Regions from separate parts of the Streptomyces sp. NPDC001904 genome, predicted to be linked through region 2. Evidence: riboswitches for the same ligand, from Rfam matches in the RefSeq annotation. Region 2 holds a riboswitch; each other region holds the start of a gene.
What was found. Region 2 has a riboswitch for cyclic di-AMP ahead of ABT127_RS11245 (peptidoglycan DD-metalloendopeptidase family protein). Riboswitches for the same ligand answer to the same signal wherever they lie in the genome.

Region 1 (5,101 bases), on a different contig from region 2:
CCCTCCCTCGGCTGGCTGGACGTGAAGACGTCCGGCGACGTCGAGGTGCCCGTCATCGAGGCGGCCGTCGACGAGGAGCTGGCCCGGTTCGCCGAGGAGGGGCCGAGCCCCGAGGAAATGGAGCGCGCGCAGGCCCAGTTGGAGCGCGAGTGGCTGGACCGGCTCGGCACCGTCGCGGGCCGCGCCGACGAACTGTGCCGCTACGCGGTCCTGTTCGGTGACCCGCAGCTCGCCCTCACCGCCGTGCAGCGTGTCCTCGACGTGACCGCCGAGGAGGTCCGGGAGATCGCCGAGGCCCGCCTGCGCCCCGACAACCGCGCGGTCCTGGTGTACGAGCCCACGGGCCCCGCCGAGGCCGACGACGAGACCGCAGCGAACGACGAGGAGGCGGGCCAGTGACCGAGCAGCTCGCGAGCATGGACTTCCACCCTCAGCCGCAGCCCGGTGCGGCCAAGCCCTGGGCGTTCCCCGCCCCGCAGCGCGGCGCGCTCGACAACGGCCTCACCGTCCTGCACTGCCACCGCCCCGGCCAGCAGGTCGTCGCCGTGGAGGTCAATCTGGAGGCGCCCCTGGAGGCCGAGCCCCAGGGCCTCGACGGCGTCGCCACGATCATGGCGCGCGCCTTCAACGAGGGCACCGACAAGCACTCCGCCGAGGAGTTCGCGGCCGAACTGGAGCGCGCCGGCGCCACCATGGACGCGCACGCCGACCACCCCGGCGTCCGGGTCTCCCTCGAAGTGCCGGTCTCCCGGCTCCCCAAGGGCCTCGCCCTCCTCGCCGATGCCCTGCGGGCGCCCGCCTTCGCCGACAGCGAGATCGAGCGCCTGGTGGCCAACCGGCTCGACGAGATCCCGCACGAGAGCGCCAGCCCGGCCCGCCGCGCCGCCAAGGAGCTCTCCAAGCAGCTCTTCCCGGCCGACGCGCGCATGTCGCGCCCGCGCCAGGGCACCGAGGAGACCGTCGCCGCCATCGACGCGTCGGCGGTCCGCGCCTTCTACGAGAAGCACGTACGCCCCGCCACCGCCACCGCCGTGGTGGTGGGCGACCTCACCGGCGTCGATCTCGACGGCCTGCTCGCCGACACGCTCGGCGCCTGGACCGGGAACACCGCGGAGGCGCGCCCCGTGCCGCCCGTCACGGCCGACGACACCGGCCGCGTCGTCATCGTGGACCGTCCGGGCGCCGTGCAGACCCAGCTGCTGATCGGCCGCATCGGACCCGACAAGCACGACCGGGTGTGGGCCGCGCAGATCCTCGGCACGTACTGCCTGGGCGGCACGCTCACCTCGCGCCTCGACCGGGTCCTGCGCGAGGAGAAGGGCTACACCTACGGGGTGCGGTCCTTCGCGCAGGTGCTGCGCTCCGCGCCGGACGGGACGGGCGCCGCGATGCTCGCCATCAGCGGTTCCGTGGACACCCCGAACACCGGCCCCGCGCTGGACGACCTGTGGAAGGTGCTGCGCACGCTGGCCGCGGAGGGCCTCACGGACGCCGAGCGGGACACGGCCGTGCAGAACCTGGTGGGGGTGGCCCCGCTCAAGTTCGAGACCGCGGCGAACGTCGCGGGCACCCTCGCCGACCAGGTCGAGCAGCACCTGCCCGACGACTACCAGGCCCGTCTGTACCGTCAACTCGCCGAGACGGGCACCGTGGAGGCCACGGCGGCGGTCGTGAGCGCCTTCCCGGCGGACCGTCTGGTGACGGTCCTCGTGGGCGACGCCGCGCAGATCGAGGAGCCGGTCAGGGCGCTCGGCATCGGCGAAGTGACCGTGGTCACCGGCTGATCGGCACACCGCGCCGCACCGCATCGGAGCCCCGGCGACCCGTGAGGTCGCCGGGGCTCCGGCGTGTCCGTGATGTCCCTCACGTGAGCAAACGCGATCACCTCGCTTCGTATATGTCCGAAATGGTGTGGAGGTTGCGTGTCTGCCCTGTGGCATGCGCGACAAAAGCCGGGATCCGTTTGTTGATTAAAAGATGTCCCGCTTAGCGTCGGTCCGGCTGTCCGCCGCACCAGTGCCGCGCCCGCGTCACCGGACAGTCATCGCCGAGTCCCCCAAGGCGCGAGCCGGGGGAGCCGGGGACCCACCGAAGTCCCTGGGGTGAATCGGGCTCCTCCCGCAAGGGGGTTGCCCGTAGGAGACCTTCCTGCTCCGAACCCGTCAGCTAACCCGGTAGGCGAGAGGGAAGGAAAGGATCAGCCTCTCCATGGCGTTCACCCGTGCCACCGGGAAGCACCGTCGTCCGAGCCGCATCACGCGTACCACCGCACAGGTCGCGAGTGTCGCCGCGCTCACCACGACCGGTGTCGTCGGCGGCCTCGCCGCCCCCGCGCTCGCCGCGGACACCGCGGCCCCGGAGCAGAACAACCTGACGCAGGCCGTCTCCATCGGCGACTCCCTCGCCGACCAGATCGACGCCCAGGCCGCCGCCCAGAAGAAGGCCGCCGACGCGGCCGCCGCGAAGAAGAAGGCGGAGGCCGAGGCCAAGAAGCGGGCCGAGGAGGCCAAGCGCAAGGCCGAGGAGAAGGCCAAGAAGGAGCGCGAGGCCAAGGAGCGCGCCGCCCGGGAGGCCGAGCGCAAGCGCCTCAACTCCTTCGTGGCGCCCGTCTCCGGCTCGTACGTCTCCACCGCGTACAAGGCCAGCAGCGGTCTGTGGTCCTCCGGCAGCCACACGGGCATCGACTTCCACGCCGCCACCGGCACCGCGGTGCACGCCGTGGGCTCCGGCACCGTCGTCGAGGCCGGCTGGGGCGGCGCGTACGGCAACAACATCGTCATCAAGATGAACGACGGTACGTACACCCAGTACGGTCACCTGTCGTCCATCGGCGTCTCCGTCGGCCAGTCGGTCACCCCCGGCCAGCAGATAGCCCTCTCGGGCGCCACCGGCAACGTCACGGGCCCGCACCTCCACTTCGAGGCCCGCACCGGTCCCGACTACGGCTCGGACATCGACCCCGTCGCGTACCTGCGCTCGCACGGCGTGAACGTCTGACGCGCCCACGCCCGACCCACCTCCGAAAGCCCCGGCTCGCCGAGCCGGGGCTTTCGCGTCGCCTGTCCCGAGCAGACCTCCGGTGTCCAAAAAATATCCCTGGATTCCGGCCTGCCGTCGGAAATTCAAGCGCGGTGGAATAGAGTCGTCGGTCAAGCGCGCTGACCGGAGGTCAATCGCGTTTGTACGGGCGTCAATCGACCGCGTTTCGCGGGGATTAAGGCGGAGGTCGGGTCATGCGCATTCCCGCGCACTCGGTATGCACGGCGATCCGCGACGACATCGTCGCGGGTGTCTACGAGCGCGGCGGCAGGCTCACCGAGGAACTGCTCGCGCGGCGCTACGGCGTCTCGCGCGTTCCGGTCCGTGAGGCGCTGCGCACCCTGGAGGCGGAGGGGTTCGTCGTCACGCGGCGGCACGCGGGCGCGTGCGTCGCCGAACCCACCGAGCAGGAGGCCGCCGATCTCCTGGAGATCCGTATGCTGCTCGAACCGCTGGGCGCGGCCCGTGCGGCCCAGCGCCGCACCGAGGCCCACCTCAAAGTGCTGCGCGGCCTGGTCAGGCTCGGGCAGGAGCGCTCCAGGCGGGGGCAGAACGAGGATCTGCGCTCCCTGGGCGGCTGGTTCCACGAGACGCTCGCCCAGGCCTCCGGAAGCCCCGGTCTGATCACCCTGCTGACCCAGCTGCGGTACAAGATCGCCTGGATGTACGCGGTCGAGACCCCGCCCCGGCCGGCCGACTCCTGGTCCGAGCACGGGGCCATCGTCGACGCCGTGGCCCGCGGCGACGCCGAGCGGGCCCGCGCCCTGACGGCCCAGCACACCGAGCGGGCGACGGCGGCCCACCGGCTGCGCGTCCCGCGCGCGGGTGAGCGTGTGAGGACTTCGCAACATCCCGTAAACACGGCGGGGCTCCAGCATTAACAGGGGAGCCGTATACAAAGAAGTGCACTATTCGCGGAATGGGTCGCGCCCTGTTTTCCGCTGCCTATGCCCGTGCCGCATTCAGTGCGGCGGCTTCCCCCTGCGCATATCCCTGTGTTTTATTCTGCAGGCTTTTTCGCGCACTTCTTTCATGCGTCAATTTCAGTGAGTGCGGGAAGAGCGTCCAGGGCCGTCGTGGCACAGAACGACGGAGCCGCGCGCTCCGAAGAGAAACGCGCGGCTCCGTCGAAGGGTGCCGTGGGTCAGACGGTCTCGGGAAGCTCGTCGAGGCCCTCGGCGACCAGCTTGGCCAGCCGGTCGAGCGCGGCGTCCGCCCCCTCGGCGTCGGAGGCCAGGACGATCTCCTCGCCGCCCTGGGCGCCCAGGCCCAGCACCGCGAGCATCGAGGCGGCGTTGACGGGGTTGCCGTCGGCCTTGGCGATCGTCACGGGGACGCCGGCCGCCGTGGCCGCGCGGACGAAGATGGAGGCGGGACGGGCGTGGAGGCCCTCGGCCCAGCCGACGTTGACGCGGCGCTCAGCCATGTGATGCTGCCCTTCAGGTGTCTCACAGTTGTCTAGACCATTCTCACACACCGTGACCCGTGCTCGCCGCGGACCCACGTCCCGTACGCGCACGGCCCTTCGGCCTCCTTCAGCCTGCCTCCCACGCGCGCGGGCCGCGACCCGTGCGACGGCGACACGCATCCCTCCGCCGGCCGGCGGTCGGCCCTACCCTTGCGGCATGGAGACCCCGTCGGACCGGCACGCCTACCCCGCCCACTGGGAGGCCGACGTGGTGCTGCGCGACGGCGGCACCGCCCGGATCAGGCCCATCACCACCGCGGACGCCGAGCGGCTGACCAGCTTCTACGAGCAGGTCTCGGACGAGTCGAAGTACTACCGCTTCTTCGCGCCCTACCCGCGGCTGTCCGCCAAGGACGTGCACCGCTTCACCCATCACGACTACGTCGACCGGGTCGGCCTCGCGGTCACGGTGGGCGGCGAGTTCATCGCGACGGTCCGCTACGACCGGATCGACGCACGGGGGATGCCCGCCTCCGCCCCGGCCGACGAGGCCGAGGTCGCCTTCCTGGTGCAGGACGCCCACCAGGGGCGCGGTGTCGCCTCCGCCCTCCTCGAACACATCGCGGCCGTCGCGCGCGAGCGCGGCATCCGCCG
Region 2 (5,101 bases):
TCGCCGGTGCCGCGGAGAACGTCGTCGGCCTGGTCTACGTCGCCGCGTACGTGCTCGAAGAGGGCGAGAGCCTGGGCGAGCTCCAGGGACGCTTCCCCGCGTCGCCGCTGGTCAGCAATCTGAAGCAGTGGACGTATCCGGCCCCGGACGGCGAGCCCGCCGTCGAGGTCACCATCGCCGAGGACGCCTTCCCCGCGATCTTCGCCGCCGACGTGCCCGTGGAGACGACCGCGGTTCTCGCGGTGGCCCAGCGCCCGCTCGCCGCGGCCGCGTTCGAGGAGAAGGCGTCCGCGGCGGCCTGGCGGACCACGCCGTCGTGGGCCGTGATCGCCGGCGCCGACGAGGCGATCAACCCCGAGGTCGAGCGGTTCGGCGCCACCCGCGCCGGCGCCACCGTCGTCGAGGTGGACGGCGCTTCGCACGCGATCGCCGTCTCCCGGCCGAAGGAGGTCGCCGAGGTGATCCGCACGGCGGTGCGGTCCGCCGGCTGACCCCCGCCCCCGGGCCGCCGTGCTCACGCGGGTACGGCGGCCCCGCCGGGCCTCTCGAACAACTAGGGTTGCCCGGTGACCAGAGTCCGGTTGAGCGTGGCGGAGCGGCGGGCGGAACTGCTGCGGGCCGCCATCGAGCAGATCGAGGTGCGCGGAGTGGCCGCCGTGCGCATCGCCGACGTGGCCTCGTCGCTCGGGGTGAGCAACGCGCTGGTGCTGTACCACTTCTCGACGAAGGAGCAGCTCGTCTCGGCCGCCTTCACCCACGCCGCCGAGGACGACCTGGCCCGTCTCCGCAAGCTGCTCGGCCGGCGGACCACCGCGCTGAAGCGGCTGCGGGCCGCCGTGCGCTGGTACGCGCCCACCGGCCAGGCCAAGGGCTGGCGGCTGTGGATCGAGGGCTGGGCCGCCGCCCTGCGCGAACCCGCGCTGCGCGAGGTCACGCGCGATCTCGACCGGCAGTGGAAGGCGGCCCTCGCCGAGGTCGTCGCCGAAGGCGTGGCTGCGGGCGAGTTCCGCTGCCCCGACCCGATGGGCACGGCCCTGCGCCTGACGGCCCTTCTCGACGGCCTCGCCGTGCAGATGACGACGTACGGGGGCGCGGTGTCCCGGGCCCGCGCCCAGGAGTGGGTGGACGAGGCACTCGCCCGCGAACTGGGCCTTGAGCGAGCCGAGTTGACGTCCAGGAGCTGACCGCGCTCCAGCACACGAGCCCGAGGGGACCCAGGACCCTCAGGACACCTGAAGCACCTTGGCCGCTTGGGACGCCCGGGACGTCTAAGAAGCGGACTCCAGCTGCAGCTTGATCTCGTGCGGGTCGAGGAACCCCTTCGCCTGCGCCCGGTCGCCGGAGGACTCGCCGCGCAGCCGGCGCCCGATCCACGGCACCAGGAACTCCCGTGCCCAGTGGATGTCGTCGCGCCGGACGGCGAACGTGCCGCGCGGCGGCAGCAGCGGCCAGGACTGCTCGGGGTCGGCGGGCACCTCGATGCCGAGGGCCTGGCCGGCGCGCAGCGCGACCCGGGTGTGTCCTTCGGCGGCGAGGTGCAGCCGGTCCTCGTCCCAGGCCCTGCGGTCCTGGATGGACTTGAGCGACCACAGGTCGAGCATCGCGCAGCCGTGGCGGTCGGCGATGGCCCGCACGTGCATGTTGTACGTGGCGATCTTGCCGCGCAGATGCTTGAGGACGGCGACGTCACGGGTGTCGAAGCCGGTGGCGACCAGGACGGTGCCCGCGGCCTCGGTCAGCCGGACCACGGCCTTCTCGAAGCGCTCGGCCACGTCGTCCGGGTCGGTGCCGGGCCGGATGATGTCGTTGCCGCCCGCGACGAAGCTCACCAGGTCCGGGGCGAGCTCGACGGCGCGCGGGATCTGGTCCTCGATGATCTGGTCGATGAGCTTGCCGCGTACGGCTAGGTTCGCGTACTGGAAGGTGTCCTCGGGGGCCCGGTCGTCCAGGAGGACGGCGAGCCGGTCGGCCCAGCCGACGAAGGTCCCGTCGGGCCCGGGATCCCCGACGCCCTCGGTGAAGCTGTCTCCCACCGCGGCGTACGAGCGGATCAGGCCGCTGTCGTGCGTGTCCGTCGCGTCGGCCTGGTTCGCTGCGTCCGTGAGTGCTCTCGATTCGTTTGCCACGACCACACATCTTTCACCCCCGGGTGTGACCTACGCGACCGTAACCAGGGGTTGACGAGTGGTGACAAAACACACCCGACCCCCAGGGAATATCTGGGAGCCGGGTGTGATCCGTGTGCCGCGTGGTGCGGACGGGGGGGCGGACGGGTCAGATGCCGACGCCGTGACCGCGCAGGTACGCGACCGGGTCGACGTCCGAGCCGTAGCTGGCCGTCGTGCGGATCTCGAAGTGCAGGTGCGGTCCGGTGACGTTGCCGGTCGCGCCGGACAGCCCGATCTGCTGGCCCGCCGTGACCGTCTGACCGGCGGAGACGCCGAGCGAGGACAGGTGCGCGTACTGGGCGCAGTAGCCGTCGGCGTTCTTGATGACGATCTGGTTGCCGTACGCGCCGCCGTCGCCCGCCGAGACGACGGTGCCGTTGGACACGGCCTTGACCGGGGTGCCGGTGCCGACGATGAAGTCGGTACCCGTGTGGTAGCCGCTGGACCACATGGCGCCGGACGAGTGGTACTGGGTGCCGACGGAGCCCTCGACGGGCTTCACGTAACCGGAGCCGGTCGAGGTGGCACTGGCCGTGGTCGCCGTGGCCGTACCGCCCGCGCCGCCGACGGTGAGCTTGACACCGGGCGTGATCAGGGACGCGTTGGCGCCGATGACGTTCTTGTTGTCCTTGTAGAGCTGCTGCCAGCCGCCGTCGACGTGCTGGCTCTCGGCGATCTTCGCCAGGGTGTCGCCGGACTTCACCGTGTACGTGGTGGTGCCGGAGTCGGCGGCCTGCGCTCCGGTGGCACCGATGAGGGGCAGCGCGAGTGCGGCCCCTCCGACAGTGGCGAGGGCGGCGGCGCGGGTGGCGCGGCGGGTCTTCGGACGGCGGTGCTTCGCCTGTGCGGACATGACGCTTTTCCTCTCCGTCGCCTGCGAGGTGAGCTGTCGGGTTCGGACTGGAGATGTCCGGCCGGATTCCGGGAAGAGGACCGGCTGCACCCCGAGCCACGTCGGGAAATCCCTCGGCGGCGTACTGCCTGTGGGTCCCCCGCTCCTGCCGTCACGGGTCGTGGTGGGAATTCCGGGCGGCGGCAGGACTAGGCGTTCCGTCCGGTGTGATGGGTGACCGTAAGGCAGCGGAACCTGCCGCGACAAACAGCGAATTCGCTTTCCGGGGTTTCTCAGTGATCATTTGAGGGATTCCTGTGTGACCCTGTGTCGCCGTCACGCCTTTACCAGCGCCATACCTGCGGGAATTCCGCCGCTCGCCATTCCCGGAAACCGCCACGCACCGTCACCGCTATGAGCCCGCTCACGCACAGGTCCACAATCTCCGTTCACTTACGGATAGTTGGCGCGAAACTGGACAAAACAGACGGATGGTTGCCCGGGGAATCGATGTCGTATCGTCAGACGCAGGCCCACCGGCGAGCGGCGCCGGCGCGCCCGATGCGGAGGAGCCCCACGTGACGCAGCACGCCCCGTCCACCGAGCCCGAACTGACCGCAGTGCGCAATTTCCGCGACGTGGGCGGCCTTCCGACCGTGGACGGCGGACACGTACGGCCCGGCGTGCTCTTCCGCAGCGGTCACCTCGCGCACGCCACCGCCGAGGACGCCGCGTTCCTGACCACGCTCGGGCTGCACACCGTCTTCGACTTCCGCAACGCGGCGGACCAGAAGCTGGAGGGCGCCGACGTCGAGCTGCCCGGCGTGCGCAACGTGAACCTGCCGCTGTCCGACCCCGCCGACGGCGCCGAGTTCTGGAAGATGGTCCGCGACGGCGACACCGACCAGCTGCGTGCGCTGCTCTCCGACGGGCGCGGGGCGCAGCGCATGATCACCTCGTACCGGAGCATCATCGGCGACCGCACCGCCGAGCACAGCCGGGTGCTGCACGCGATGGCCGACGACAGCACGCCCGCCCTCATGCACTGCGCGGCCGGCAAGGACCGGGCGGGACTGTCGATCGCCGTGACGCTGCTCGCTGTCGGCGTCGAGCGGGACGCCATCGAGGCGGACTACCTGAAGTCGAACGAGAAGCACCGCCGCTACAAGGTCCGCCGCAACGGCACCACCCCGGACGACGCCTACTCCCCCGAGGTCATGGAGCTGCTCGCGCCGCTCTTCGACGCCCGCGCCGAGTACCTGCACGCGGCCTTCGAGACCATCGAGCAGACGTGGGGCACCACCGACCGCTACTTCGCGGAGGGCCTGAAGCTGGACGCGGCCGCCCGCGACCGGCTGCGCGAGCGCCTCGTCGTCTGATCCGTCCGGAGGGTCCGCCTCAGCGGTTCCCGCCCAGCGTGAAGAGCAGGTAGACGAACGCGGCGAAGGCGTGTCCCACGAAGACGTAGATCAGGACCCGCACCCAGATGCCGCGCGGCAGCTTGTCCTCGATGTCGCGGCCGCCCGGCCGTTCTGCGTCGCTCATGACATGCCTCCCAGGCACAGTGCGGTCGTCGGGCTCTGCAGCAGGGTGTGGACGAAGAGGAGGTCGGACCCGCCGGTGTCCGCGGCCGCGATGCGGTGCGGGGTGAGCGAGTCGAAGTGGGCGCTGTCTCCCGGTCCGAGCCGGTACGAGGTGTCCCCCAGGCGCAGCCTCAGCCGCCCTTCGAGGACGTAGAGCCATTCCTCGCCGGGGTGGACGCGCACGATGTCGCCCTGGGCGCCGTACGGGACGTGCACGCGCAGCGCCTGCATGCCGCGGCCCGGGGCGCCGGCCTGGACGTAGGTCCAGCCGCCCGCCTCGGTCGGCTCCATGGTCCCGGCGCGCACGACGGAGTCACGGTCGGCGGGGGCCTCGCCGAGCAGTTCGGAGACCGTCGTACCGTAGGTACGGGCGAGTGCGAGCAGCATCGGCAGCGAAGGCTGACGCTGTCCGGTCTCCAGCCGGGAGAGGTGGGCCGGTGACAGGCCGGCCGTGCGGGCCGCGGCCTCCAGGGTGAGGGAGGCACGGCGGCGCAGGGCGCGCAGCTGGGGCGCGACAG
Region 3 (5,101 bases), on a different contig from region 2:
GAGACCGTGGAGTGCCCGCCCGACACCCGCCCGGGGCAGGGCTGCGTCGAGGAGCGCGAGGACGCCATCGCCGCGTACACCCAGGCCCTGCTGTGGAACATCACCCGGGACAAGGCCCACGCCGAGAAGGCCGTGGAGATCATGGACGCCTGGTCGGACAAGGTGAAGCGGCACACGGAGGGCAACGCCGGACTCCAGACCGCCTGGGCCGGCAGCTCCTGGGCCAAGGCCGCCGAGCTGACGCAGTACACGTACGACGGCTGGCCCGACGGGCAGGAGCTGAAGTTCCAGCGGATGCTGCGCGAGGTGTACCTGCCCGTGGTGCAGCCCGGGTCCGCCGACTTCAACGGCAACTGGGACCTGGTCATGGCCGACGCCACCATGAACATGGCCGTCTACCTCAACGACCACAGCGCCTTCGACAAGGCCGTGCACCACTTCCGCGCGCGCGTGCCCGCCTACTTCTACCTCTCCTCCGACGGTCCGCTGCCGGTCGAGCCCGAGGGCAGCGGCATCGACACCCCGGCCAAGCTCCAGACGTACTGGTTCGGGCAGACCACCTTCAAGGACGGCCTCGCCCAGGAGACCTGCCGCAACTTCAAGCACGCCAGCTACTCGCTGGCCGCCACCTCGCACATCGCCGAGACCGCCTGGCACCAGGGCGTCGACCTGTACGGCGAGGTGAAGGACCGGCTGCGGGCCGCGCTGGAGTTCCACTCCAAGTACCAGCTCGGCGCCGCCGCCCCGTCCTGGCTGTGCGGCGGCAAGGTGCAGCGGGACATGGGGCCCGACACCGAGGTCGGCCTCAGCCACCTGCGCGGCCGTCTCAAGATGGACCTCCCGCAGACCGAGAAGCTGACCCGCAAGGAGCGGCCCGAGGGCACCGACGACCTCTTCGTGGCCTGGGAAACCCTGACCCACGCGACCGCCGCCTGACGGATTCGCGTTCTGCCGCCCTCATGACGTAGAGTCGGGTTCACCGACGCGGGGTGGAGCAGCTCGGTAGCTCGCTGGGCTCATAACCCAGAGGTCGCAGGTTCAAATCCTGTCCCCGCTACTGAAGGCCGAGGCCGGAATCTCATCGAGATTCCGGCCTCGGTCGTTTCCGCGCGTCCGCCACCCGTACGGACCACACCAGGTCGCCGCCGCCGCGCTCCCCGGGAACCCTTGACGAGACGCCGGAAACCGGGCGCGGACGTGTCAGGAGACGAGCGGTGGGGAAGCGCGGAGGACGGCACAGATCGGTCGCGGACAGCAGCGGTACGCGGTGGTTCCTGCGGGCGCTGCCGGTCCTGCTGATCCTGGGCGGCGCCTGCTACGAGTACGTCACCCCCTCCGGCTTCTCCGGGGCCCCGCTGTTCAGCGCGGCGCCCCTGGTCACCGCCCCGTTCTTCTCGCTGCGCAGCACGGTCCTGGCCGGGCTCGGGTCGGTCCTCGCGATCCTCGTCGTCCACTTCAGGTACACCCAGCGGGTCGGCACCGACATCGTCACCGAGATGGCCACCGTGGCCACCGTCTGCGTGCTCGCCTGCTTCATCAACCAGATCGTGCGGCGCAGCAACGAACAGCTGGACTCCGCCCGGCGGATCGCCCAGGCCGCCCAGTTCGCCGTTCTGCCCGAACCGGCCGACCGGATCGGCGGCCTCGCCATCGCCGCACGCTACGAGGCCGCGCAGGCCGGCGCCTTCATCGGCGGTGATCTGTACGCCGTCCAGGACACTCCGCACGGCGTGCGCATCGTCGTCGGGGACGTGCGCGGCAAGGGCATGGGCGCGGTCTCCGCCGTCGCCGTCGTCATCGGGGCGTTCCGGGAGGCCGCCGAGCAGGAGGGCAGCCTGGAGGCGGTCGCCCTGCGCCTGGAGCGGGCGCTGGCCCGCGAGGGCACCCGGCGCGACGGCATCGACGACTTCGAGGGCTTCACCACCGCCGTGCTCGCCGAGATCCCGCACGGCGAGCAGCGCGTCCGCATCGTCAACCGCGGCCACCCCGAGCCGATCCTGCTGCTCGGCGACGGCACGGTCCGGACGATCCCCGTCGTCGACGGCGTGGGCGCGCTGCCGCTCGGGATGGGCGAGCTCGGCTCCTGGCCGGACCGGGTCGCCGAGGCCGAGTTCCCCGGCGGGGCCACGCTGCTGCTCTACACCGACGGGCTCTCCGAGGCGCGCGACGCCGCGGGCGTCTTCTACGATCCGGCGGCCCGGCTGTCCGGGCGGATCTTCCCCGGGCCGGAGGAGCTGCTCCTCTCCCTCGCCGCGGAGGTGCGCGCGCACACCGGTGGCGGCGCTACGGACGACATGGCTCTGCTCGCGGTGCGGCGGCCGTGACTCTCCGCAGACGCTGCCGATAACAATTGACGAACCGTCAGAACAGTGGCCGGTTCACACCGCCGGTCAAGTCGCCCCTTTCCGGCCGGTCCTGACCCGATAAATCCCGGCCCAGGACGTGAACGATCAGTAGGAACAGCTTGGAATTACTGTCTGCTGTCTATTAACGTTCGATAACGCAGCGCGGTCGTCCCAGCCGTCACCAGCGACGGCTCCGCGCGCACGCGCTTAATCCCGCAAGGGAGCCGGGGAACCACCAACTTGGGGTGAATCGGGCATCTTTGGGTGCTCGTAGGAGACCTTCCTGCTCCGAACCCGTCAGCTAACCCGGTAGGCGAGAAGGAAGGAAAGGAGAGCGCCCCCGTGGCGTCGAACCGGCCTGCCCCCGAGTTCTCCTCAGTGAAGGATCCGTCGACCGACGCGTTCGGCCCCCAGCCCGAGAGCTGGGAGGAGTGGAACCCCACCGAGGAGTCCGTCCGCCCCGTCCGCGGCAGGCACCGCGTGGCCCGGCAGCGCGGAGGTCTCGCGCGCAGCTCCACCGTTCTCGGCGTCGGCGTGATCGCCGCCGTCGGCGCGGGCGGCATCGCCACCGCGCAGGGCGGCAAGCCCGCCGTCCACATCTCCATGCCCGACCTGTCCGCCGTCAAGGACTCGCTGCCCGAGGCCACGTCGCTGCCCGGTGTCGGCGCGCTCATATCCGACGGCTCCGAAGGCGCTGACGGCTCCGACGCCACCGCCGCCCCGCTCACCACGGTCGGCAGCGGGACGTCCGACGCGGGCGAGGCGCTGCGCACCCGGATCCTGGCCCAGGCCGAGACCCAGCAGGACGCCGCCGACGCCGCCGCCAAGCAGGCCGCCGAGCAGGCCGCCGCCGAGCAGGCCGCCGACGAGGCCGTCGCCAAGAAGGCGGAGGCCGACAAGAAGGCCGCCGCCGAGAAGAAGAAGGCGGAGGAGGAGGCCAAGAAGAAGGCCGAGGCCGAGCGCCTCGCCAAGCTGGCCAAGAGCTACAAGCTCCCCGTCGCCTCCTACACGATCACCGGCACCTTCGGGCAGCCCGGCGCCATGTGGTCCTCCGGCTACCACACGGGCCTGGACTTCGCCGCTTCCACGGGTACCCCGATCTACGCCGTCCACTCCGGCACCGTCACGGAGGCCGGCTGGGCGGGCGCGTACGGCTACCGCACGATCATCACCCTCGACGACGGCACCGAGCTGTGGTTCTGCCACCAGTCGTCGATCAACGTCAGCGCCGGCCAGAAGGTCTCCACCGGCGATGTCATCGGCCGCGTGGGCGCCACGGGCAATGTCACCGGACCCCACCTCCACCTGGAGGTCCACCCCGGCGGGGACGCCACCGGCATCGACCCGGCCGCATGGCTGCGCGAGCGCGGCCTGACCCCCTGAGCAGCCGGTTCGTCCGCGTTCTCTGAACTCCGGCGGTCCTGGCGGCAACCCCCCGACGCCAGGGCCGCCGGTTTTGCCTGTCCTTGAAGCGCGTACCGCCCGGATCATGGAATGCCGTGCTCCGGAAGGGCGTTGAAACAGGGCATGACTTCTTCTGTTCTGCGCCCCCTCGGCTCCTCCGGCCTCGACGTCTTCCCGCTCTGCCTCGGCGGCAATGTGTTCGGCTTCACCGCCGACGAGGCCAGCAGCTTCGAGGTGCTCGACGCCTACGTCGCGGGCGGCGGCAACTTCATCGACACCGCCGACTCCTACTCGGCCTGGGCGCCGGGCAACAAGGGCGGTGAGTCCGAGACCCTCATCGGCCGGTGGGCCAAGGCCCGCGGCCGGCGCGACGACGTCGTCATCGCCACCAAGGTAGGCCGCCACCCCGACTTCCCCGGCCTGCGCGGCGACAACATCAAGGCCGCCGCCGACGCCTCGCTGCGCCGCCTCGACACCGACTACATCGACCTCTACTACACGCACTTCGACGACGACGAGACCATCCCGGTCGAGGAGATCATCGGCGCGCTCGACGAGCTGGTGAAGGCCGGCAAGGTACGGCACATCGCCGTCTCCAACATCTCGCCGGAGCGGCTGCGGGAGTCCCTGGACTTCTCCGACCGCGAGGGACTCGCCCGCTACGTGGCCATCCAGCCGCACTACAACCTCGTCTCGCGCGACACCTACGAGGGCGAGCGACAGGACATCGCCTCGCGCGCGGGCCTGGGCGCAGCCCCGTACTGGTCGCTGGCCTCCGGCTTCCTGACCGGCAAGTACCGGCCGGGTGTGAGCGTCGACAGCGTCCGCGCCGACAAGGCCGGCGGGTACCTGGAGACCGAGCGCGGGCAGCGCGTCCTCACCGCGCTCGACGAGGTCGCGCAGGCGCACGGCGCCGAGGTGGCCACCGTCGCCCTCGCCTGGCTCGCCTCCCGGCCCACCGTCACCGCGCCGATCGCCTCCGCGCGCACCGCCGCGCAGCTGCCGGCCCTGATGGCCGTCGCCGAGCTGGAGCTGACCGAGGCCGAGCTGGCCCGGCTGACCGAGGCGTCCGCCTGAGGCCCCACGCCCTAGGGCGACACACGCCCTAGTACTGATACGGGTTGTACGCGGGGCCGCCGGTCATCGGCGGTACCGCGTACACCGGTGGCCGCCAGACCGGGACCGGGGCCGCCGCCCGTGAGCCGTACGCGAGGGCGGGGCGTGCGGCGGCGCGCAGCTCCCACAGGGCGTCGAGCAGCTCCCGCTCCCGTACGACGAAGTCGGCGCCGGCCCGGCCCCTGCGGCCCCGGCGCCGCAGCAGGGCCAGCGACGTCGCGTACGACTCGTACGCG
Region 4 (5,101 bases), on a different contig from region 2:
GTACATCCTGTACATTTTTTACAGGGGCGGCGCCCACAGCGCCCGCATCGTCATTGGAGGCTCCATGACCCGCCCGTCCGGCCGTTATGTCCTGCCCGAGTTCACCGAGCGCACCACGTCGGGGCAGCGCACCCTCGACCCCTATTCCAAGCTCCTGGAAGAGCGCATCGTCATGCTCGGGACGCCGATCGACGACACGTCGGCGAACGACGTGATGGCGCAGCTGATGCACCTCGAACACACGGCGCCGGAGCAGGACATCGCGCTGTACATCAACTCCCCCGGCGGCTCGTTCAGTGCCATGACGGCGATCTACGACACGATGCGGTACGTCAGTTGCGAGGTGGCGACGACCTGTCTGGGGCAGGCCGCGTCCGTCGCCGCGGTGCTCCTGGCCGCCGGTGCGCCGGGCAAGCGGATGATGCTTCCCGGGTCGCGGGTGGTGCTCGATCAGCCCGCGCTGCCCGAGCCGGCCCAGGGGCAGCCCACCGACCTGGAGATCCAGGCCCGTGAAATGGCGCGTACGCGGGCACGGTTGGAGAAACTGCTCGCGCACCACTCGGGCCGGCCGACGGAGCGGATCAGCGCGGACATCGAGCGGGACACCGTCCTCACGGCCCACCAGGCCCTGGACTACGGCCTGGTCGACCACGTGCTGCAGAGCCGCAAGACCACGCACGGCGCACCCGGCGCGAGGTGAGGCGGCCGTGTATCCGCCCGAACTGCCGCCGCTGCCCGCGCTGACCCGCGCCGAGTGCGAGCTGGTGGACGGCTATCTGGCCGTCGTCGATCTGCTGGCGCGGATCAACCCGGCGCGCGGCGACGACACCTACCGGGGCCTGCGGGCGGCCCAGGCGCTCGTCGCCCGGGCGGTGGCGCTCCGGGACGCCCTGGCCCTGATGCACCAGCGGGGCGAGAGCCGGGTGCACGCGGAGACCCTGGCGCGGGCGCTGCGCGTCCTGGACGGCGAGAGACGAACGAAGGCAGTCACCTTGCCGCCAGAAAACGCCACCTGACAGTCAGTTGGAGTCGCCGGACGCCCCTCGGCGGCCACGTCGTCCGCGGCCGCGGCGAAACGGGCCAGATGGGGTACCGCCGGATGGCGTAGATATGAGTAGACGCTGGAGACCGCAAGAGTTGCGCGACGGCGGTAGGCCGACACCGGAATTTCCGGTTCCGTGCCTGGTGCGGGCATGGTCGAGCATGGCCGCCGGGCCCCGAAAGCCGCACTGTCCACCTGAACGGGTCAAGCGTGAGGAGCCTCACTTACCGCCGGTTCAGCTCGGTTTTCACCGCAGAGGTGGGTCAAGATCCCTCCGACGACAAGCCCCCGCCGCCGCGGCGGGGCGGTCCGTGCGGACGCCGAGTCCTGCCGCCGCCCGGATGTCAGGTCGACAGGAGTGGATCGGCAGGAGTGGAGGACCCAGGCACGACGGGCCGCCGCAGCAACCGCTGCGAGCAGTCCTTGGGGTGAAGCCGCGTCCAGCGGCCGGGCATCTTCGCCAGCCCGAACCCGACAGGTCATCCTTCGCAGGCGGCTGACGAAGGGTTGCGCATGTCCGCGCTCAATCGTGTCCCCTCGCTGCTGACCCGGGCCGGCACCGCCTCGGCCCTGACCCTCGCCGTCGCGAGCGCCGGGCTGCTGGTCCCCGGCGCCGCGCCCGAGGCGTCGGCGGCCGTGGCCTCGTCCAAGGCTCTCCAGGTCGCGGCCTCGAAGAAGGGGGCGCCGTACAAGTGGGGCGCCACCGGCCCGCACCGGTTCGACTGCTCGGGGCTCACGCTGTACTCGTTCAAGCGAGCGGGCAAGAAGCTGCCCCGCACCGCCGCGCAGCAGTACAACAAGACCCGCCATGTGTCCGGGTCCCAGCGCAAGCGGGGCGACCTGGTGTTCTTCCACTCCGGCCGGAGCGTCTACCACGTCGGCATCTACGCCGGTAAGGGACGCATCTGGCACTCCCCGAAGACCGGGGACGTGGTGCGCCTGCAGAAGATCTGGACCAAGAGCGTCTGGTACGGCCGAGTGCGCTGACGCTCGCCCTCGGCCAGGATGTGGTGACGGGCCGGGCGCCAGGCCCGCCACCATGCCTCGATCGGCCGGAAGGGGTACGCGCACCGCATGGACGAACGGAACGAGACGCCGCTGCAGCGGGCCGACCGGAACTTCGGCGAGCTGCTGCAGGAGCTCCGGGTCACCCAGACCGGCGTGCAGTTCCTGTTCGCCTTTCTGCTCACCCTCGCGTTCACGCAGCGCTTTCCCACGCTCGACTCGGTGCAGCGCGCCACCTATGTGACGACGCTGCTCCTCGCGGTCGTCGCGGCCGCACTGCTGATGGCGCCCGCCGCGGTGCACCGGGTGCTGTTCCAGTTGGGGGCGAAGACCCGGATCGTCCGGGTCTCGTCACGGCTCGCCGCGTGCGGCATGGCCGCCCTCTCCCTCGCGCTCACGGGTTCGGTGCTGCTGGTGGTCGATGTGACGGTCGGCCGGGGCGGCGGCATCGCCGCGGGCGCAGGAACGTTCCTGGTGTGCGCGGGCCTGTGGGGCGTGCTGCCCGGGGTGCTCCGCCGCTCGCTGGCCGGGCGGCCCGCGGGCGAGGAGGGGTCCGGCTGACCGGCGCTCAGCCGATCGGGGCCGGGTGGGGGTCTCCGCCGGCCAGGGCGCTTCTCCAGGGCAGCGCGATCCACACCGTCTTGCCGCCCTCGGGGGTCGGGCAGACCGAGAGTCTGCCGCCGCACTCCGCCGTCAGACAGCGGATGATGACCATGCCCCGTCCGTTGTCCTGCTGCACCGCGGCGGGCAGCCGCTTGGGATAGCGGGGGTGGCTGTCGGTCACGCCGATCCGCAGCCGCTCGTCCCGCTCCAGTTCCAGCTCGACGGTGAAGGTGGGCGACAGGCCGCGGGTGTGCTGCACCGCGTTCGTCGCGAGTTCGGAAACGATCAGCCGGACCGTGTCGGCCGTGTCACCGTCTCCCGGCATGCCCCACTCCGTCAGCACGTTGCTCACGTACCTCCGGGCCGTGGAGACCGACGCGGGATCGCTCGGCAGTGTGACGGATGCTTCCTGGTGGTCTGCCATGGCGAAGTCGTCCCTTTCCTGCCGGGGCCGCTCGACCGCCCGCCGCGGATGCATCACTTCACCGGCCCCGGCTACTGCTTCGCGCCAGCGTGCCACTTGGATGCGCTTCCAGGGTGGCGATCCCCCAAGATATGCATATATCTGTCGCCCGAAGCGGTGAACTCTGCGACGGTAGACCGTATTTGGGCGAGCGCACGCCGGTTCCTCTACCGTCTGCTCAGGAGCCGTCCCCGCACGGGCCGGGAGGGAGAGCGGCCGCGCGGCCCGAAGGGCAGAGGAGTCAGCATGAAGTACGGTCCCGTGGTACGTCGCCGCAAACTGGGTGCCGAACTGCGCGCGCTGCGCGTGGGCGCCGGGCTCACCAGTGGTGAGGCCGCGCGACTCGTCGGATGGCACCAGTCCAAGGTGAGCCGGATCGAGACAGGACGCAGCGGCGTGAAGGCGTCGGACGTACTCCGTCTGCTCGACGCCTTCGACGCGAAGGACCCCCAACTACGTCAGCTCGTGGTGGCGTTGGCGGGGGCGGAGGATGTCGGCGGGCACCACTGGTGGCACGCGTACCGCGGTCTGCTGCCGCCCGCGTACCGCGACTTCATCAGCCTGGAGTCACAGGCATGCCGGATCTGGACGCTGGAGAACACCGTCGTGCCGGGGCTGCTGCAGACGCCGGAGTACGCCTACGCGGTGACGCGATCCGTTCTCGGCGGCATGTCCGAGGGGCACATCGAGGCACTGGTGGAAGTGCGTCTCGCGCGACAGGAGGTGCTGCGTTCGCAGACGCCCCTTCAGTTGACGGCCATCCTCGACGAGGCGGTACTCCGTCGCGAAGTGGGCGGAAAAGACATTCTGCAAAGGCAATTGGCACATTTGGCCGAGGTGGCCAGGCTGCCGCATGTCCGGATTCAGGTGCTTCCCTTCTCAGCAGGTGGGCACCTCGGTATCACCGGGCCTTTCGTTGTGTTCTCATTTCCGAACACAACTGATCTGGATGTGGTTGTTCTCGACCATTTGACGAGTAGTCTCTACCTCGAGCGGAAAGAAGACCTCAAGGCGTACACGGACGCCTTTGAAGCTCTTGAAGGACACGCTCTTTCGCCCGAGGACTCGCTCGAGTTCATCGCACAGATCGCCGGATAGCCGGGTGTGCGGGGCCGCCGACGCTCCGTCACGCTCCGGCACTGCGTCAGGGAGGCACCATGAATGCACTGCCTCGGTACGTTTCCGACAGCATGTCGCTGAACGGCGCGCGGTGGCGGCGCAGCAGCTACAGCACAGGCGCCAACAACTGCGTCGAGACGGCCCCCTTGCCTTCGGGGTCCACGGCCGGCCTCTTGGCCGTCCGCGACTCCAAGGACACGGCGGGACCCGCCGTGCTGTTCGCGCCTTCCGCCTGGGAAGGGTTCCTCAGCTCCCTGCGCTGACCGCGCCCCGGGGAGCCGTTCGACTGATCACCCGCACCGCCTCGGCGAGTTGCTCGTCGGTGAGGTCGGCGCGGGCGGTCAGCCGCAACCGTGAGACACCGTCCGGCACCGAGGGCGGACGGAAACAGCCCACCGCCAGTCCCGCCGCCCGGCAGGCCGCGGCCCAGCGCACCGCCTCGTCGGGCGAGGGTGCGCGCACCGAGACCACCGCCGCCTCCGGGCGAACGGCCGACAGGCCCTCATCGGTGAGGAGTTGATGCAGCGTCGCCGCGACCTCGCGGGCCCGTGTCGCCCGCCGGGGTTCGCGGCGCAGCAGTCGCAGTGCCGCGAGCGCGGCACCGGCGGCGGCCGGCGCGAGGCCGGTGTCGAAGATGAACGTACGCGCCGCATTGACGAGGTGCTCGATGACCGGTGCCGGTCCGAGGACCGCGCCGCCCTGGCTGCCGAACGACTTCGAGAGGGTCACGGTGGCGACGGTCCCGGGGTCGCCCGCGAGACCCGCCGCGTACGGGGCGCCGCGCCCGCCCGCCCCGAGGACACCGAGCCCGTGCGCGTCGTCGACGATCAGACCGGCCCCGAACTCCTGTGCCACGGAACTCAGTTCGG

Region 1: it holds a riboswitch for cyclic di-AMP, as region 2 does, so the genes downstream of both, ABT127_RS28310 (M23 family metallopeptidase) here and ABT127_RS11245 (peptidoglycan DD-metalloendopeptidase family protein) in region 2, are expected to answer to the same signal.
Region 3: it holds a riboswitch for cyclic di-AMP, as region 2 does, so the genes downstream of both, ABT127_RS16630 (M23 family metallopeptidase) here and ABT127_RS11245 (peptidoglycan DD-metalloendopeptidase family protein) in region 2, are expected to answer to the same signal.
Region 4: it holds a riboswitch for cyclic di-AMP, as region 2 does, so the genes downstream of both, ABT127_RS13095 (C40 family peptidase) here and ABT127_RS11245 (peptidoglycan DD-metalloendopeptidase family protein) in region 2, are expected to answer to the same signal.

What each region holds. Positions count from the first base shown of each region.
Region 1 is NZ_JBEOYI010000021.1:27,397-32,497, reverse strand. Features, by position in the region: gene ABT127_RS28320 (M16 family metallopeptidase) at 1-399, shown strand, start outside; gene ABT127_RS28315 (M16 family metallopeptidase) at 417-1,784, shown strand; cyclic di-AMP (ydaO/yuaA leader) riboswitch at 2,036-2,196, shown strand; gene ABT127_RS28310 (M23 family metallopeptidase) at 2,209-2,997, shown strand; gene ABT127_RS28305 (GntR family transcriptional regulator) at 3,234-3,920, shown strand; gene ABT127_RS28300 (HPr family phosphocarrier protein) at 4,184-4,465, opposite strand; gene ABT127_RS28295 (bifunctional acetate--CoA ligase family protein/GNAT family N-acetyltransferase) at 4,665-5,101, shown strand, end outside.
Region 2 is NZ_JBEOYI010000005.1:410,729-415,829, forward strand. Features, by position in the region: gene ABT127_RS11230 (alpha/beta fold hydrolase) at 1-491, shown strand, start outside; gene ABT127_RS11235 (TetR/AcrR family transcriptional regulator) at 567-1,184, shown strand; gene ABT127_RS11240 (SGNH/GDSL hydrolase family protein) at 1,269-2,054, opposite strand; gene ABT127_RS11245 (peptidoglycan DD-metalloendopeptidase family protein) at 2,275-3,021, opposite strand; cyclic di-AMP (ydaO/yuaA leader) riboswitch at 3,025-3,197, opposite strand; gene ABT127_RS11250 (tyrosine-protein phosphatase) at 3,579-4,379, shown strand; gene ABT127_RS11255 (DUF6126 family protein) at 4,399-4,545, opposite strand; gene ABT127_RS11260 (helix-turn-helix domain-containing protein) at 4,542-5,101, opposite strand, start outside.
Region 3 is NZ_JBEOYI010000008.1:331,821-336,921, forward strand. Features, by position in the region: gene ABT127_RS16615 (alginate lyase family protein) at 1-936, shown strand, start outside; tRNA gene ABT127_RS16620 (tRNA-Met) at 984-1,057, shown strand; gene ABT127_RS16625 (PP2C family protein-serine/threonine phosphatase) at 1,215-2,324, shown strand; cyclic di-AMP (ydaO/yuaA leader) riboswitch at 2,540-2,676, shown strand; gene ABT127_RS16630 (M23 family metallopeptidase) at 2,688-3,728, shown strand; gene ABT127_RS16635 (aldo/keto reductase) at 3,873-4,826, shown strand; gene ABT127_RS16640 (PrsW family intramembrane metalloprotease) at 4,855-5,101, opposite strand, start outside.
Region 4 is NZ_JBEOYI010000006.1:360,168-365,268, forward strand. Features, by position in the region: gene ABT127_RS13085 (ATP-dependent Clp protease proteolytic subunit) at 65-700, shown strand; gene ABT127_RS13090 (hypothetical protein) at 708-1,016, shown strand; cyclic di-AMP (ydaO/yuaA leader) riboswitch at 1,429-1,552, shown strand; gene ABT127_RS13095 (C40 family peptidase) at 1,556-2,029, shown strand; gene ABT127_RS13100 (DUF6328 family protein) at 2,117-2,608, shown strand; gene ABT127_RS13105 (ATP-binding protein) at 2,616-3,074, opposite strand; gene ABT127_RS13110 (helix-turn-helix domain-containing protein) at 3,360-4,211, shown strand; gene ABT127_RS13115 (DUF397 domain-containing protein) at 4,271-4,495, shown strand; gene ABT127_RS13120 (8-amino-7-oxononanoate synthase) at 4,479-5,101, opposite strand, start outside.